Regions from separate parts of the Oceanobacillus alkalisoli genome, predicted to be linked through region 3. Evidence: riboswitches for the same ligand, from Rfam matches in the RefSeq annotation. Region 3 holds a riboswitch; each other region holds the start of a gene.

Region 1 (4,339 bases), on a different contig from region 3:
TGAATTTCATCATTACCAAAGTCGGCTTTTTCATCACCATATGTAGTTGGGAACGAACCAACTACATATGGTGATGGTGCAGCATTAAATATGTATTATGAAATTCATTAGGTTGTCCTTCTACTAAAAAGGAGGCATATCCAATGGATGAAAAAACGCGGGAAGAAATTGCTTTATTTCGTTATGGTTTGATTGCGCCGCTCTTTAATAAGCAAAGAGAACCAAAAGAGTATTTTCAAGAGCTGGAAGGAACAGTACATCAGGTACCCTATTATGGAGAACGAAAGGTTGCAGCTAAAACGATACAAGAATGACATTTAAATTATCGAAGAAATGGATTCGAGGGGTCATGAAATCTATTCAATGAGAAAACAAGCCCTTGAAAAAATTCAATGACCTGTTTTCCCCCTTTTAAACAGCAACAAGTACGCAAATCCTAAACCTACTTCGCCCGAGCTAATTTCCCTACTTCCAACTCATCTCTTGACGACGGTATAAATATAATGGTCGCGATAAATAAACATAAAAGAATCGAAAACAAGAAAATCCCCAGTAAGCCATAATCGTAAATCGCTTGATAATTCGTCAGTAGACCTATTGAAAGGAATGCTCCCGCAATTAAAGCATAAAGCCCTTTCCTCGATACAGAGGTAAATTTCACTTCAAGTGTCTTTGCCTTTTGCAATAATGTGATAATCGTTAATGTACTAAGATTAACTGACATTCCAATCCAAACAGGATGGATATTATAATAAAATTCATTTGGTGCCCAGCCGCCTAGATGGTACCATGAGATTCCGGACAAAAATCCGAGAATCATAGAACCTATTACAGCTTCTTTTGTTGCTAATCTCCAAAATAAGACTGCTACTACTGGTGCAAATGTTGCAGAATTCCTCATCGTCCAAGCTAAAATATTCCACCATGCAGCTTGTTCCGTCCGGAGCAATCCAAATCCAATCATTAACACAGTTAATAACAATAAGGATCGCTGCGTATACTTGACTAATTGTTCTGGAGTCGCGTGCGGATAAATCGCTTGGCCAACGTCTTTCCCTAAGCTCGTTGCTCCGGAAAATTGGCATGGTGCACCCCAACTCAAAGCACAAGCCCATATTCCAAGGAAAAATAATCCAACGAGCGGCGCAGGGAGAACTTGCATCAAATACTGCGGTAATGCTACTAACCCGAGGGTCGTGTCCGGTATCACAATTGCTGCGGAAATACCGAATAGGACACCAAGCAAAATAAAAGGAATCCCAAAAACGGCTGCCATCTTCAATCCTTTTTGTCCTTCTTCCGGTGTACGACATGATAACGCCATTTGAAAAGCCGCCTGTGCTAAGATGACGTTGACGAGAAATGTACCGAACCATGCCACAATCACTTGTATTCCAGCTCCACCCAACTGAAACATTTCCGGGTTCGTTACCGCAAAAGCGCGCAAACCATCTAAACCAGGATTAATGAAGAATGCTAGGATACCGATTGCGAACATTATAATGAAAACAAAGAAATTCATTGTTTGCGTAAAAGCAATGGACCACATCCCCCCAGCTTTCAAATATAGATACAAAAGGAATGCCGTAAATGCAATCGATAAAGATAAGGTAATTCCTGTAAAGACGTGGACTGCCGAAGCAAAGGCAATCGCTGTTGCGACAGACCACATTGGAAATGCAAAAGCTGTAATTGCTCCACTAATTCCAAGCGCCGCTCTTCCATATCGCTCCCCAATTAAACCAGATACCGTAACGACTAATTTTTCACGAAATGGTCCAATAATGACAAAAGCAATAATTAATATTTGCACCGTTTCGGCGACACCATACCAAACTGCCGATATCCCTGTAAGATAGGAAAGTTCAACAATAGAAATAAATGCAGAACCCGAGAATAACCCGGTAATACAAAAAGCTACAATCCACTTATTGAATGTACGCCCACCAACAAAATACCCAGTTGCGTTAGCTTTTTTCCTGGAAACTTGTCCTGCTATCAATAAAAATGCTGTATAAGCAAGTGCAAAGAAAATTAACCATAAACCATAGGAAGTCATTCGGTTACACCTTCTTTTATCTTAATCCAGTTTAATGATATCGGAATTCCTGTATCCTTAAATAAATTGTAGGCAGGACATCTATCCTTCACCTTTTCTTTCAATTCCTCTATTCGATGCTCGCTCTCGTCGGTTTCAAACCAAATCGTATTAATCACCTCTTGGAAATGAGGACTAACATTATCTATCCCTTTCATTCCGCGACGATCAATCGTCCCAATCGAATCAGACTTCAATCGATGAAATGCAAAATCAATTTCTTTTGCGATGGTTTCGATAACAATCAAGATACAGCCGTTAAAGGAACCTAAAATATATTCCATTGGAGTAGGCGCTTCATCAGTCCCTCCTAATTTAACCGGTTCATCAATTGTAAAAGAAAATTTTCTTACTGTATTAACATTTTTTAACACACCAATTCGTTCGCTGCTTGCTTTAACATTTCTTAGATTCGTATTGATTGAACTTGTTTTGTCCACTGACATATTCATCTCTCCTCAAATATAATTATTCTAATTGTTTTACTTGGTTTTAGGGTTAAATCTTTCCACTCCTTCCATATAAAAAGCCCTCCTCCCATCAAAAGATGAGAGAAGGGCAATGATGTATCCTATACCAATACGCTTAACTCATCTTTAGAATACCCAGGTATTCTTCTGAAATTAGCACCATACAAAAAATTGCTGGTTGCTGAGGCTTCAAAGGGTCAGTCCCTCCACCTCTCTCGATAAGATTTCATTCAATTAGAATAAATTATAGATACAGATATTTGAATTGTCAAGAGGTTTTGATTATTAATGAGTTATAAACTTGATTAATATACTTGCAAAGCCCATGAAAACTAAATTTACAGGATACTTTATATTACCCGGTTTATTATGAAAAGACAGTTGATAAAAATACTCTTCCTTGTTATATAAAACAATCTCGAAGATTTTTTGAAAGGAAACTTCAGATATCTTTATATAGTCAATATCCGTAAAATAAATGGTTACTTCACTTTTGGCTCTGGGTAAACACCGATTACTTCTTACAAGCAATATCCGGACGATTGTTCCTTTTCTTATGTATTTGTTTTTTACTCCCTTTATGACTCATCGTTTATAATGCGAAACTTCATTCAGTGTTGGAAGTAACTGGGTAATAACAGCCGTGTAGGGCGAGCAAGGACAAGCCCCCAAGCGCCTCAACTGTTTAAACTCGCTTGATAATGCTTGCGGGATTTCCTCCTACAACGACATTGTCCGGCACATCCTTCGTCACTACTGCACCAGAGGCAATAACAACATTGTCCCCTACAGTCACCCCAGGATTGATAATGGAGCGTCCACCGATCCAGACGTTATCGCCGATCGTAATCGGCTTTCCGTACTCCATTCCGGAATTTCGCTCCGTTGGCTGAATCGGATGTGTCGCTGTATAAAGTTGTACGCCGGGGGCCAGCATGCAATTATCCCCAATTCGGACTTCGCAAACATCTAAAATCGTACAGTCGAAATTTGCGTAAAAGTTTTCTCCTACATATGTATTATATCCGTAATCAAAACGGATGTTGGGCTCCATATAGATTTCTTTGCCTGTCGAGCCGAGCAATTCCTTTAATAATTCCTTCCGCTCTTCGATTTCGGTTTCCAGTGTCTCGTTATAGATCCTTACGTTGCGGCGTGCTTCTAATCGATCTTTCACTAATTCAGGATCTTCGGGATCATACATTTCTCCCGCCAGCATTTTCTCTTTTTCTGTGTTCATTAACATAACTCCTTTTCCCGTAATACTTAAAAAGCAGCACAACGAGGGGAATAAAAACGTTGTGCTGCTTTTTCAAATAAGACCGCCCCCTACCTCCCAGGCTATTGGGCAGGATTGTACGACGTCTAGCTTCTTTCAAGCTTCCCCCTAATCCTTTACCCTTCTTGCAAAATCTACAAATCGGAACTTATCTGGTCGGTGCCTAGACTCTGTGAATTGAAATAGATTCGTATCCTCTAAATGGACCTGACTTCGGATGACTACAACATTTGTGAAACCTTCTAGGTCTAACAGTTCGTGGTCTTCTTTTGTCGGCGTTTCAACGACAATTTCTTTCTTGGCAAAACCGATCATCAGATTCAATTCCTTCTCAATATGGTTATAGATGGAAGTCTCGCAAATCTCCTCAGATAACATCGGCACGTATGTTTCATTGAAATAATCTTTATCAAGGATGACCTTCTCCCCGTCGATTTCCCGGGTACGAATAACATTCCAAATCGATTCCGTCGGGTCCGTCTTTAAAAATTT
Region 2 (4,339 bases), on a different contig from region 3:
GAATGACGTTCCACGTAGTTCCGCCTGTTATTCTAGTGACGCTGACAACAGCACTTTCTAATGGGGATATATTTCTGCTTACAATGGAATGAAGCGCCGTAACCATCTGTGAAGATGCAAGGATTGGATCTTTACCATTCTGCGGAATGGCGGCATGACTTCCTTTCCCCTTAACTGTAATCCGAAAGCGATCGACAGAGGCCATCACCGGTCCTGCTTTTAAACCAATTGTTCCAACTGGTAACTCAGGCTTATTATGAAGCCCAATAATTGCCTCCACTCCTTCAAGTTGCCCGTCATCAATCACCTGCTCTGCTCCACCACCTATCTCTTCAGCTGGCTGAAAAATGAATCTAATATTTCCTTTCAGCTTATTTTGATTTTTTTTTAATAGATAAGCTGCTCCGATTAATGCGGCGGTGTGGAAATCATGGCCACAAGCATGCATCACACCTTTAACTTTTGAAGCGTAAGATAAGCCCGTCTGTTCCTCAATCGGCAGTGCATCGATATCTGCCCGAAGCGCAATTGTCGGTCCCGGGCTTTTACCTTGTAATTGTGCGAATACTCCGGTTTTTAAGCTTGTTTTCCTCACATGAATCCCAGTATCCTGTAATTGCTTTTGAATAAATTTCGTTGTTTCAAATTCTTGGAGTGATAACTCAGGGTACTGATGTAAATAACGCCTAATTGAAATTAAATATTCCTGTAAATCAGATTGAATCATACAATTATCCCCCTCTAAACATCTAGTCTATAGCATTTACATAAAATATCTTCTCTCACAAAATCCTTTGACTCATCTCTTCTAAAACCGAACCCCTTATAAAGTTGGATCGCTCCATCCATAAACTCAGTTGTATGCAAATACATATTAGATTGCCCAGAAGTTTTGACTTCATTGATGGCAGTTGCTAATAATGCTTTTCCAACACCATAACCTCTAGCACGAGGAAGAACTGCTAATAATCGAATGATTGGTGCTTGAATTTCAAGTTCCGGCTTTCCATATGCCTTTTCCGATGACTTAAATAGTTGCAAGCTACCTATAATTTCCTGATTCCGTTTGGCTACCAATATTTTATCTACATTTGGACTGTCAACGGATGAGACAATTTTCCTTGAATAATCCTTCCATCCTTGCGGCGAATAATAACGCTCATACTGTTGATAACTTTCGCTTAAAACTTGACGAAGAATCTCAGCTTCGTCTATAAACAACTCACTTACTATAATTGGATTGCTTATTAATTTACCCATCGTTACCCCCAATTAATTTATTTAATATATTGTGGATTCAACCTTCTTCGTTAATTGGAATGGACTTAGTAGTTGGAAGGAACGTAGACGTTCTTCTTTTTTCCGCAGCGGAGTGTGTAGAATAAATTCGTCTATTTTGTACGTTTCATGAAGTCGGTTCAATTCACCATTCACAAATTCTTTCGTACCAGCAATAATATCTGCCGCCTTTTCTTCTACTTCAAATGGGCCTTCTGCCTGACTTTTATATGCCTGCACTTGCTCTTTTGATTGAACGGTTAATGTCCTCCCATCATGCAGATGTAAGATATATAATTTATGGTCTTTTGCTAATTCCTCAGCTTCTTGTTGTGTAGGTGCTGCTAAGACTGCTAAAGCGACAATACATTTTCCCTCATTAAAATTATCCTTATAGGTTCGAACTGTTTCTTGAAGCAATTCCTCATCACTATTTAAGAAGCCTGCAAAAACAAAGTTAACCCCTAAATCCGCTGCAAAAGTTGCACTAACGGTACTTCCTCCAAGCAAATAAATTTCTGGCTTCTTTTCTGGCTTTGGTAAAGCCTGAATACCTGCAAGTGGGTGACTATTTTTGATGGAATCGTCAATTAAATCCCTTAAAAAGGTTAAGCGTTCATTAAAGTCATTTCCATTCTTTAAATTTCCATGTTGTAAAGCTCTTGTAGATAATGGTAATCCTCCAGGTGCTTTTCCAATTCCAAGATCTACTCTTCCAGGAGCAAGGCTTGCTAACAGATTAAAGTTCTCCGCAACTTTATATGGACTATAATGTTGTAACATCACTCCACCTGATCCTATTTGGATTGAACTTGTATGTGCCAACAAATGTGAGATTAATACTTCTGGTGATGAACCAGCTACTTGCTCCATATGATGATGCTCTGCCACCCAGAACCGAGAATAGCCCCATGCTTCTGCCTCTTTCACCAATTGAATCGTGTCTTGTAATGCATCGGTGGCCGTCTTTCCTTCAAATACTGGACTTTGATCAAGAATTCCAAGTTGATAGCTCATTAATTTCCCCCATTTTTTGTTACTTTTTAATTAAAAAAAGACAGCTTTCTATTCTAGTAGATTAGAAGGCTGCCTTTAGTTGTCTAATCGGCATATTTATCACTCATTAACGTTCTGTAATAGCTCCACTGAATGATATCTCACTTCATGAAGTTCGCTGTTTTTTACCTTGTGGCTGGTAACGTTTTTTCTCTGTTGTTTCTATTTGGGTAATCTCATCATCATGAACGGTTATAATTAAGTTTCCATATTTTAATTTTTTTAATTCAGTTACGATGTCTGCGATTTTTTTATCATTAACATTTGCCACATAATCCCCCCTTTCCAGAGTATTTTTTAATTTAAAACTAAAAAACCCCTTCTTTTCAAATAAGAAGAGGTTTTAATTATACTTATCACCCTTCTTATCTACCAAGCACATCGGCTTGCTGGAATTGGCACAGTGCTTCAAAAAGTCTGTTGCCGAGGCATCAAAGGGCCAGTCCCTCCACCTCTCTGGATAAGAAAATATTTATTTAATTGTATTCGAATACGTTATAGATCTTTACATAACAAACGATACTCACTATAAAAAGATTACTTTTATTCTGATATTTCCTATAGTAACACTCAGGATTTACAATGTCAAGCATACTTTAAACATAACCGAAATTCGAACTTTATTAGTTATCCGTTGTAAGTTAATGCTACCTATCCTAAGAAACACTAGCACTTATGACAATATATTATGATATAAGTGGTAATTTATTTTCATTAACATGAACAGAAATCTTACACAAAATTTATTCTAGGTTAATGAATTTCATAATACGTATTTAATGCTTCACCATCACCATATGTAGTTGAGTTGGTTCGTTCCCAACTACATACGGTGATGGGAAAGCCGACTTTGGTAATTATGAAATTCATTCAAGTAAGTAAAACCTGAACTTGCCTATAATAATTTCGCCATATTATATTCAACCACAAATTCATCATCTATGAGTAAAGAGTGTCTTTTTGTCCCTTCCATTTCAAATTCAGCCTTCTTATACAGCGATAATCCGGCTTCATTCTTCGTCGCAACGGTTAACTCTAATCGGTGAATATGATGCTGCTTAGCCCAATGGTCCAACTTTTTAAATAATTTCGTTCCAATTCCTTGCTCTCTTTTGCCTTGCAATATGCCGATTACAATATAAACAGAATGCTTATTTCTTCGGGCTTTTCCACCTATGGCGAAAAGATAACCCACTAAATCTTCATCCATTTCCGCTACAAGTATTGTAGAATTTTCACTGGCTTGCATACTTTCAATCATCTCTAATTGGTTATCTGCTTGAATCCTTCTTTCATCAGCTTCCCAAAGCATGTACTTTGCACTATTTCCAACCTCTTTTATAAGATAAGCTAACTTTTCTGCATCTGGTGATTTAACTCCCCTAATGATCAATCGTTTTCTCCCCTTACTCTATTTTGTTGTAATCAATCTTATTACAAAATACAATTTTAATTTTAAAATATTTCCTAAATCCCCCTTGACTTTTACACGGAATCTATGTAGAGTAAAAATTACCAAAATTAAATATGTAATTCTCTTATCTAGAGAGGTGGAGGGACTGGCCCTTTGATACCTCGGCAACAGACTTTTTGAAGCACTGTGCCAATTCCAGTAGCGTTACGCTTGAAGATAAGAAGAGAAACCGAAATTGTAATTAAACCTCTTCTTACTTAAGAAGGGGTTTTTTAATATTTTATTTTAAAAAATAAGGAGGAGAAGTAATGAAACGTACTTTAGAACAAAGGTTGAAAGATGGAACAGTTATTGTCGGAGAAGGATATTTATTTGAATTGGAGCGGAGGGGCTATTTACAAGCAGGGTCATTTGTGCCTGAAGTTGCACTAGAAAACCCAGAAGCACTTAAACAGACCTATAGAGATTTTATGAATGCCGGGTCCGATGTAATCTTAGCATTTACGTATAATGGTCACCGAGAAAAACTTCGCATTATTGGTAAAGAAGATTTATTAGAGCCACTAAACCGGAGTGCCATTCGTTTGGCGA
Region 3 (4,339 bases):
TGAACCAAAAATGGGAGATAACACTTTACCTAGCCCGTTGGACGCTTCAAAAATTCCAAGAACCCGACTACGCTCTCCTCCACTAAATAAATCACCGATCAAAGCCATTGCTATCGGTGCACAGCCAGCTGCCCCGATGCCCTGTATGCCCCGGCCGACGAGAATCCAAGCATAGGAATCAAACAGGGCAGCCCCAATGCCAGCAAGTAAAGCGCCACAGGCAAAAAGGATAAGGGATGGTAACATAATGATTTTCCGAGAATAACGGTCAGACAGATAACCGACAATCGGAATCATTATTGCTGCGGCAATTGAAAATACAGTAATTATTAAGCTTACTTGGAGTTGCGATAAGCCGAGTGAAGACTTCATTTCCGGTAAAACGGGGATTAGCATGGAATTTCCAAGTGTCATCATGAGCGGAACAGACCCGACGGCTAGTATTGTCATTCCTTTATTCGTTTTTCTCAACGTTTGTGCACTCCTTGCGCGTACTCTATTTGATATTAATTGGTGGAAGGACGAGCCATCCTTTTTCCTTTGCAATATCCAGTATTTTTTGTTCGTATTCCTCTTGTTGACCATGGAAATCACTGAACATAGAACGAATGTCTTCGTTTATAGCGATGCTTATCAGATAACTGCTATTAGACCTTAAAGACATCAGTTCCTTATGAATAAATGTGAAAATTTCCGGATCATTAAATCTTGCTCCAGCAGGAATATCTTCCACCTCTACATTCGGCCTGTCCGGTGGTGCGGGTGGCAAGCGGATACCAGCCTCTTTTAATATTCCCTCAACTTGCTGTTCTTCTTGAATAAGGCAGCTTTCCACCAAGTCTTCACCATATGTTTTTAAATCATGATCTCCTGTATGGTTGATTAGCACTTGCATTGTAACGAGGAGATGCTTTGTATGATATAAATAATTCCATAAATGATACACTTCTCCTGAATGGAACGGTTCATTCGCTTTATTTCGTGCAGTCATTATAATCCTCCTTTCTATCCTGCATAGTTTCTCTCCATTCAGCGAATATTATCCAAGAAAATAAAGAAGGGACACACCCTATATAAAGGGTCATGTCCCAACTTTTGATGCATTTCAATTCGTTATAGGGTTACGATTAATTTTGCGAAATACTTGCTCAAGATCGCTGATGAGATCGTCGACATGTTCAATGCCAACTGAAAAGCGCAGGAGGCGATCGTCTACCCCGCGCTTGAGCCGGTCTTCAAGCGGCATGTCGGCATGTGTTTGTGTTGTTGGATATGTAATGAAGCTTTCCACTCCTCCTAAACTTTCCGCAAACGTAATCAACCGCAAGTTTTGCAGGAAGGGGTTGATTAAATTCGCATCATGTAACCGGAAGGAAAGCATCCCACCAATACCTGGGTATAAAACATTCCGAACAGTATCATTCCTCTCTAGATATTCTACAATTTTTTTTGCGTTTTTCTCATGACGATCCATTCGGATTCCGAGTGTCTTTAGCCCCCTAACAACTAAATAAGAGTCAGCAGGAGAAAGCACTCCACCAGCAGCATTATGGTTCGTTTCAAGTAATTCAGAAACATTTTCATCTTTCGCAACGACTAACCCTGCCAATACATCATTATGTCCACCAATATATTTCGTTGCACTATGAATGACTATATCAGCACCGAGTTCCAATGGCTGCTGCAGATATGGTGTTAAAAATGTATTATCAACAATAAATAGCAGCCCATGCTTTTCAGCGAGTTCGGCATATGTTGGAATATCAATTACCTGCATTAATGGGTTTGTGGGAGTCTCAATGAAAATAGCTTTCGTATCTTTTGTAATCAGCGCTTCAATAGCATCGGTCGGTGTGAAATCAGAATAGCTTGCTTTTATATTGTATCTTTCCTCATATTGCTTTAACAAACGGTACGTCCCACCATAAACATCTGCTGAAAATATTAAGGAATCCCCAGAGTTAAACAAGGAGAGGACTAGTTGAATTGCAGCCATACCAGAGCTGCAGGCAAAACCTGCATGACCATTTTCTAAATCAGCAATGCCATCTTCAAGAATTTGCCTTGTCGGATTTTTCGTCCTGCTATAATCAAATCCCGTTGATTCTCCGAGCCCTTGATGTTCATAAGCAGTCGATAAGTAAATTGGTGTACTTACTGCTCCTGTTCTTTCATCTGAACGATTTCCTAATTGAACTAAACGGCTTTCAATCTTTTGCTTTGTCATTTTATCACCCTATTCTTCATAATAAAAAGAGGCCTTCTCTAAGAAGAAGGCCTCGGAATCTACACAAGTACACTCTTCTCATCTTCAAGACGGCAAGAACCGTCAATTGGAATTAGCACCATGCTCATGTGTTTAAGCTGGTTGCTGAGACTTCAACGGGCCAAATCCCTCCGCCTCTCTTGATAAGAAATAATGCTATACAATTGTTATGGATTGAATACATCTTAGTACAAATCGTTGGTAAATGCAAGAAAAGTAAAAAATAATGACAGAATGCATGCAAAATAGTTTGCAACCCGGTAAATCGCTGATATAGTTATAGGAAAATAAAAAAGCTAAACAAATGGTAAGGATATTTTTTAGTATGTGAATGAATTTCATAATTACCAAAGTCGGCTTTTCCATCACCATATGTAGTTGGGAACGAACCAACTCAACTACATATGGTGATGGTGAAGCATTAAATACGTATTATGAAATTCATTAATGTGTTATGTTATTAGTTTAGTGACTGTATTTACCCTATTTGCATGATTATGGAAGGATTAGGTTAAGGAGCAAGATTTATGAAGGAAAAAATATACTTTTACTATACAAATGATCTGCATAGTAATTTCAATCAATGGCCGCGGACGGCTGGCTATTTAAAAGATATGAAGAGCAGTCGTCAAACCCGAGGAGATGCCCACTTTCTAGTTGATATCGGTGACCATATGGACCGAGTTCATCCTATATCAGAAGCTTCTATGGGGAAGGCGAATGTGGAGCTTTTGAATGAAGTCGGCTATGATGCCGTTACACTCGGGAATAACGAAGGAATAACACTTTCTCATGACGACTTATATCATTTATATGATGAAGCGGACTTTCAAGTAGTTTGTGCGAATTTGAAACATAAAGAAGAGCATCCTCCAGATTGGTTGCATGATACGCAGGTTCTTCGGACTGAATCGGGGGTGCGAATTGGACTGATTGGATTAACTGCCCCGTTTAATGCTTTTTATCAACTGCTTGGTTGGCATTTAACTTCACCATTTGAAGAATTGGAAAAACAACTGGATTCTCTAAAGCAAAAAACAGATATTATTATCCTTCTATCCCATTTAGGACTTAGTGAAGATGAGGCAATAGCGCGGAAGTTTCCGGATATCGATGTTATCATTGGTGGTCATACCCATCATTTGTTACGGACGGGTGAGTACGTGAACAACAGTCTTTTAACTGCAGCCGGAAAGCATTGCATGTACGTTGGCGAAGTGATTTTAACTTATGATCATGATAAAAGAGAGCTTACACATAAAGAGGCTTATACAACAGATGTTTCCAGTTATTCCGAAAATGAGGATACGAGTATATTGCTTGATGAACTCGCTGCAAAAGCGGGTAATGTGTTGGAGGAAGAGGTAGTCTATTTAGAAGAGGGATTTGAAACGGATTGGTTTCATGATGTGCCAATGATGCAAGACTTAACGGAAACGGTCCGCAAATGGACAGACGCTGATGCTTCCTTATTAAATGCAGGGTTATTACTGGATGGATTACCGAAAGGAATGGTAACTTATGGTGATATCCATCGGATTTGCCCGCATCCAATCAATCCGGTCGTCGTACATCTACGGGGAGATGAGTTAATTGAAGTGATCCGCGCTTCCTTGCAGAAAGATTTTATGGAGATTCAATTGAAAGGGTTCGGTTTCAGGGGGAAAGTGATTGGCAGAATGCTTTTCTCTGGCTTATCCATTTCAACAACGATAAGAGCAAACGGGAGAGAGGCGGTGACCGGGGTTATGTTTCAGGATGGCTCAGCCGTGGAGAAAGAGAAAACATATTGCATCGCTACTGCTGATACATTTACTTTCGGGCGATTGCTCCCGGAAATTGCTAAGTCTGAAATGAAACAGTATTTCTTACCTGAGTTTTTGCGGGATTTACTACTTGATACGCTTAAGAATAAGACACCGCAAGCGTGAAATTGATGCCAGTGACAGGGGAGCCTTCTTTTGCATACTTTATTATGTAACTAAAGGAGGCCTCCGGAGATGATCACGGTTAATCCAATTGAAATTGAAGGAATGCAGTTCACAGCAGTAAGTGTCGAACTGCCAAAGACGA
Region 4 (4,339 bases), on a different contig from region 3:
CTTAATTTCTCCCATTGCTCTTCTTCAGTCAGTTTGTTGCCGTGATGAGTGGAGGCGAATCCGCATTGCGGGCTTAGTGCAATTTGTTCTAGCGGTACATACTTAGAAGCTTCCTGGATTTTATTTTTGATTACTTCTTTATCTTCCAGTTCACCGAATTTCGAAGTCACTGCTCCGATAACGACTTGTGCGCCGTCTTTTGGTACATGTTTAAGTGGCTCGAAGGAACCGGAACGCTCATCATCGTACTCTAAGAAAAAGCCGTCTACTTTTTCTTTAGCGAATAAGGTGCTTGCAATTTCAGCATAGCTTCCTTGGAATGCCCAAGTCGATTGATAATTCCCGCGGCAGAGATGTGTTGTGATGAACAAATCATCCGGTCGATCCGCAATACTTTCATTAACAATACGAACGGCAAGCTCAATTAAAGCTTTTTTCGTGTAGCCGCCGGAGTCAACCAATTGGAAATCAGTGGAGGAAAGTCCCGCGATATAGACGTCATCAAGCTGCAAGTAACGAACTCCAGCATCGTAAAAGGCTTTTACAGCGTCACGGTAGGTTTGGATGATATCGTTGGCATAATCCTCAAGATCTGGATAAATTTCCGGGTTGCGGATGCCGGCTTCGAATAACTGGTTTGGGCTTGGAATCGTCTGCTTTGGAATGGCGCGATCCCCAACAATTTCTTTAAATTCGATAAAGTCTTTGATGAATGGATGATCTGGATTAAAGGAAATTTTCCCAGTGTTACGTACGTGATAGCGCTCGGTTTCTGTATCGGCAAATTGGTAGCCTTTTTCTGTTTCGTAACCTTCAATTCCATTTAAGCCTTCCAGGAAATCGAGGTGCCACCAGGTACGGCGGAACTCTCCGTCGGTCACTGCTTCTAATCCTACTTCAATTTGCTTATCAACAATACGCTTGATTTCCTCTGTTTCAATTTCACGTAATTCTGCTGGGGTAATCTTGCCTTCTTTTGCATCTTTTCTTGCCTGGTGCAAATTGTCCGGTCGTAATAAACTTCCTACATGGTCTGCCTTGAATGGAGCTTTTACTAATGTTTTTGTCATGAAAATCATCCTCTTTCTGATTTTAGTTTTATTTTAAGGTAGTATTGCGAACGATCGTACAGGGAATCCACTTGCTTTTTCAGGCTTTGGAACGATATTGAAGATGACGGCGCCCTTTGTCGGAACTTGATCTAGATTTCTCAGCAGTTCGATCTGATAGGTGTCTTGTTCCAGTACGTAATATTCCCCGATGAGCCTGCCGTTTTTTGCAGCGTCGACAGCGGAATCCGTGTCAAAGGTTTCGTGGCCGACTGCTTTAATTTTTCTTTCTTCAAATAGGAATTCGAGAGCGTCAATTCCCCAGCCGGGAAGGTGTGGATTACCGTCTTCATCTTTATTTTCAAACCGATCTTTATCCGGCCAACGCTTGCTCCAATCGGTGCGTAAGGCGACAAATGTCCCTGCCTCAATTTCACCGTGGATGGCTTCGAACCCGATAATATCTTCTTTCGTCAAGGTGAAATCGTTGTTATTTGCTGCTTCCGTTGATTTATCAATGACAACGAGCGGTAAGACAAGCTCTTTTAATTCAAGTTCATCAAGGTAGCGCTGGTCTCTGACGAAATGAACGGGAGCATCAATATGTGTTCCATATTGTCCTGCAAAAGAGAACTGTTGAGCAAAGAAACCATCGTCATGATTGTAAAGTGTCTTGAATGCCGCATCATCAAAGGCTGCAAAATGCGGTGAATCCGGGCCGAAAGTGTGGGTCAGATCAACCCATTCTTTTTCTTTCAGCAGTGAGATTGCTTTTTGTAGTTCTGTAGTTGCTTGAATTGTCGTCAACTTCATCTCCTCCTAAAATTATAAAAACCCTCTTCTTGAAATAAGAAGAGGGTTTGGTATCGTATCTCCGACTCTTCTTATCTTCTGAGCAAATGCATGCTCCTGGAATTGGCACAGTACTAAAAAAGCCTGTTGCCGAGGTCTCATAGGGCCAGTCCCTCCACCTCTCTGGATAAGAAAAAACATTATGAAATTATTTAAATAATACAATATACCGAAATGAAAAGAAAGTCAAGCTTAATTTGGGACAGGGAGTCAGAGCATTTGTCCCAACTGGGACAAGCGCTCTGACCGAGGCTGCTGAAAAAGTACACTAATTTCAAGCGAATGGAAACCGATTCCCAAATTTCATGTAAAATAACCTATGAAAGTGGAGAATAGATACCTGTTTTCACTCGATTTTGGTTATCAAAGTAGGAAAAATAATTTCCAAAATATGTTTTCCAGCAGCCTCGCTCTGACCCCCTGTCCCAGCTCACCGGCAAAAAATGATTATTTCATAAGGGGTTGTTTGGGCTGGGATACTCTTTGTCGTCGCACCATAAACAACAATTAAATTTCTGCCAGCTGGACTTTGTTTGAAGTCTTGCCCGTTTGTTAATTGAATCTGTGTATCACGGCCGATATTTAGCTGTAAAGTGCCATCACTGCTAATTAATTGATCATTGAAATAACTCACCTTTACATGGCTATACGGATTTTCTTTCACGATAACTAATGCCCGGTATTGGGGTGGATAAATTAGAATTGCCGGAGCATCTCCGTCGTAATAACCAGTGATTTGATCTCCGACTTGGATTTTTTCTTGGTACAAGAAGAACGTATCTGGTCCTGCAACAAAGTTAACAACAGCACCGGCATCATTCTGAACAGATATAAACTTGTAACAACCGAAATTATCATTAGGCGGATACATTGGAAAGTCTTCTATACTCGTGACGTAGCCGGTAAATGATTGAAAGTTGATTCTACTCATTGAAGCCACTCCCTATTATAAAATTAGCCCGTAATAGTTTATGAAAACCTATGATTAAAGTGCTGAATCGGGACAAGTGCTCTGACCCCATGTTCCAGTGGGGCAGAGCACTTGTCCCGATTTCTATACAGGTGGGGCGGGTTATGATTTAATGGGGATAATGGAAAGTTATTGAGGTTGTTCGGTAAATAGATGTTTAGATGATGAGAAAGATGGAGGAGGGACTTAATGGAATTAAGACAGCTAGAATATTTCATGACGGTATGTGAAGAATTACATTTTACGAGAGCTGCTGAGAAGTTGAATATTGCTCAGCCGACATTAAGCCAGCAAATCAAAGTATTGGAAAGTGAGGTAGGCATACCGCTCTTTGATCGGATAGGGAAAAAGACAGCTCTAACGGAAGCGGGAAAGATTTTGTATAAACATAGTAAGCAGGTTTTCTATGAATTGGAACAAGCACAAGCAGCAATTGGAGAACTGAATGGGTTGGAAAGAGGAAGGCTTACCATCGGATCCTTGCTTACTTGTATGAATTACCTACTTCCTCCTGCACTAGTTCGCTTCAAAGGTCTTTATCCGAATATCGAACTGTCTGTCCAAGGACTGCGGACAGAAGAGATTGAAAGAAGCATACTGGAAAATGAACTGGATCTTGGTCTTACGTTCCTGCCGAACGGAAATGATGAGTTGGAGGAAATTTCATTATATACAGAGGAACTGGCACTTGCTGTTCCCAAGGGTCATCCACTTGCGATGAAGCCGGCAATAAACTTTGATCAAATTACCAATATCCCATTAATACTTATGCCGGAAAATTATCAACTTCGGCAATTAATGGAGGGCTACGCTCGAATGGTCGGGATCACGATTAATCCGGCACTTGAGCTGACAACGTTGGAATCAATTATCCAACTGACGGAAAAAGGAATGGGCGCACCCATTTTACCACTGCCGTACTTGGAAAATTTAAATAATCAAGATATAAAAACTGTGAAAATACTAAATCCAACCCCACAAAGGGAAATTGGCATTATCTATCGAAAAGATAAATTCATGTGTACAGCAACCAGAACTTTTATCGGAGAAGTGACGAAAGCATTAGCAGATGGGGCAGAGGATCAGGCTATTAACATCCATCCATGAAAAGAGCAGTTCGGATACTAAGGTGTTCGAGCTGTTTTATTAATTACATTTCTATACTAATTACGAAAATACAGTGGGACAAGTGCTCTGCCCGAGGCTGCTGAAAAAGTACACTAATTTCAAGCGAATGGAAACCGATTCCCAAATTTCATGTAAAATAACCTATAAAAGTGGGGAATAAATACCTGTTTTCACTCGATTTTGGTTATCAAAGTGGGAAAAATAATTTCCAAAATATGTTTTTCAGCAGCCTCGCTCTGCCCCCCTGTCCCGCTGTACAAAAACGCCCGAACCGTCGACCCAGGGAGGTTGGTTCGGGCGTGTTTTGGTTTCTTAGCCTTTTTTAACATCTTCCATGCTT

Evidence for each region. A riboswitch is a leader RNA that binds a small molecule or an ion and turns the genes downstream of it on or off. The one in region 3 is predicted to bind S-adenosylmethionine.
Region 1: linked by a shared signal. The riboswitch ahead of L3V42_RS02830 (OsmC family protein) and the one ahead of L3V42_RS09800 (methionine biosynthesis PLP-dependent protein) in region 3 are both predicted to bind S-adenosylmethionine.
Region 2: linked by a shared signal. The riboswitch ahead of L3V42_RS11095 (DUF2292 domain-containing protein) and the one ahead of L3V42_RS09800 (methionine biosynthesis PLP-dependent protein) in region 3 are both predicted to bind S-adenosylmethionine.
Region 4: linked by a shared signal. The riboswitch ahead of L3V42_RS08670 (cyclase family protein) and the one ahead of L3V42_RS09800 (methionine biosynthesis PLP-dependent protein) in region 3 are both predicted to bind S-adenosylmethionine.

Annotation. Positions count from the first base shown of each region.
Region 1 is NZ_JAKNRA010000001.1:621,677-626,015, forward strand. Features, by position in the region: partial or broken gene L3V42_RS02820 (IS481 family transposase) at 144-305, shown strand; gene L3V42_RS02825 (sodium:solute symporter family protein) at 443-2,059, opposite strand; gene L3V42_RS02830 (OsmC family protein) at 2,056-2,544, opposite strand; SAM riboswitch class I at 2,686-2,793, opposite strand; gene L3V42_RS02835 (maltose acetyltransferase domain-containing protein) at 3,254-3,808, opposite strand; gene treR (trehalose operon repressor) at 3,956-4,339, opposite strand, start outside.
Region 2 is NZ_JAKNRA010000008.1:35,734-40,072, forward strand. Features, by position in the region: gene L3V42_RS11080 (amidohydrolase) at 1-727, opposite strand, end outside; gene L3V42_RS11085 (GNAT family N-acetyltransferase) at 742-1,260, opposite strand; gene L3V42_RS11090 (LLM class flavin-dependent oxidoreductase) at 1,282-2,295, opposite strand; gene L3V42_RS11095 (DUF2292 domain-containing protein) at 2,441-2,605, opposite strand; SAM riboswitch class I at 2,697-2,801, opposite strand; gene L3V42_RS11100 (GNAT family N-acetyltransferase) at 3,230-3,727, opposite strand; SAM riboswitch class I at 3,870-3,971, shown strand; gene L3V42_RS11105 (homocysteine S-methyltransferase family protein) at 4,057-4,339, shown strand, end outside.
Region 3 is NZ_JAKNRA010000006.1:93,091-97,429, reverse strand. Features, by position in the region: gene L3V42_RS09810 (MFS transporter) at 1-450, opposite strand, end outside; gene L3V42_RS09805 (DUF3231 family protein) at 497-991, opposite strand; gene L3V42_RS09800 (methionine biosynthesis PLP-dependent protein) at 1,106-2,227, opposite strand; SAM riboswitch class I at 2,303-2,416, opposite strand; gene L3V42_RS09795 (bifunctional metallophosphatase/5'-nucleotidase) at 2,794-4,197, shown strand; gene L3V42_RS09790 (YunC family protein) at 4,267-4,339, shown strand, end outside.
Region 4 is NZ_JAKNRA010000005.1:28,409-32,747, reverse strand. Features, by position in the region: gene L3V42_RS08675 (5-methyltetrahydropteroyltriglutamate--homocysteine S-methyltransferase) at 1-1,070, opposite strand, end outside; gene L3V42_RS08670 (cyclase family protein) at 1,104-1,856, opposite strand; SAM riboswitch class I at 1,931-2,035, opposite strand; gene L3V42_RS08665 (hypothetical protein) at 2,332-2,832, opposite strand; gene L3V42_RS08660 (LysR family transcriptional regulator) at 3,061-3,978, shown strand; gene L3V42_RS08655 (thioredoxin family protein) at 4,312-4,339, opposite strand, start outside.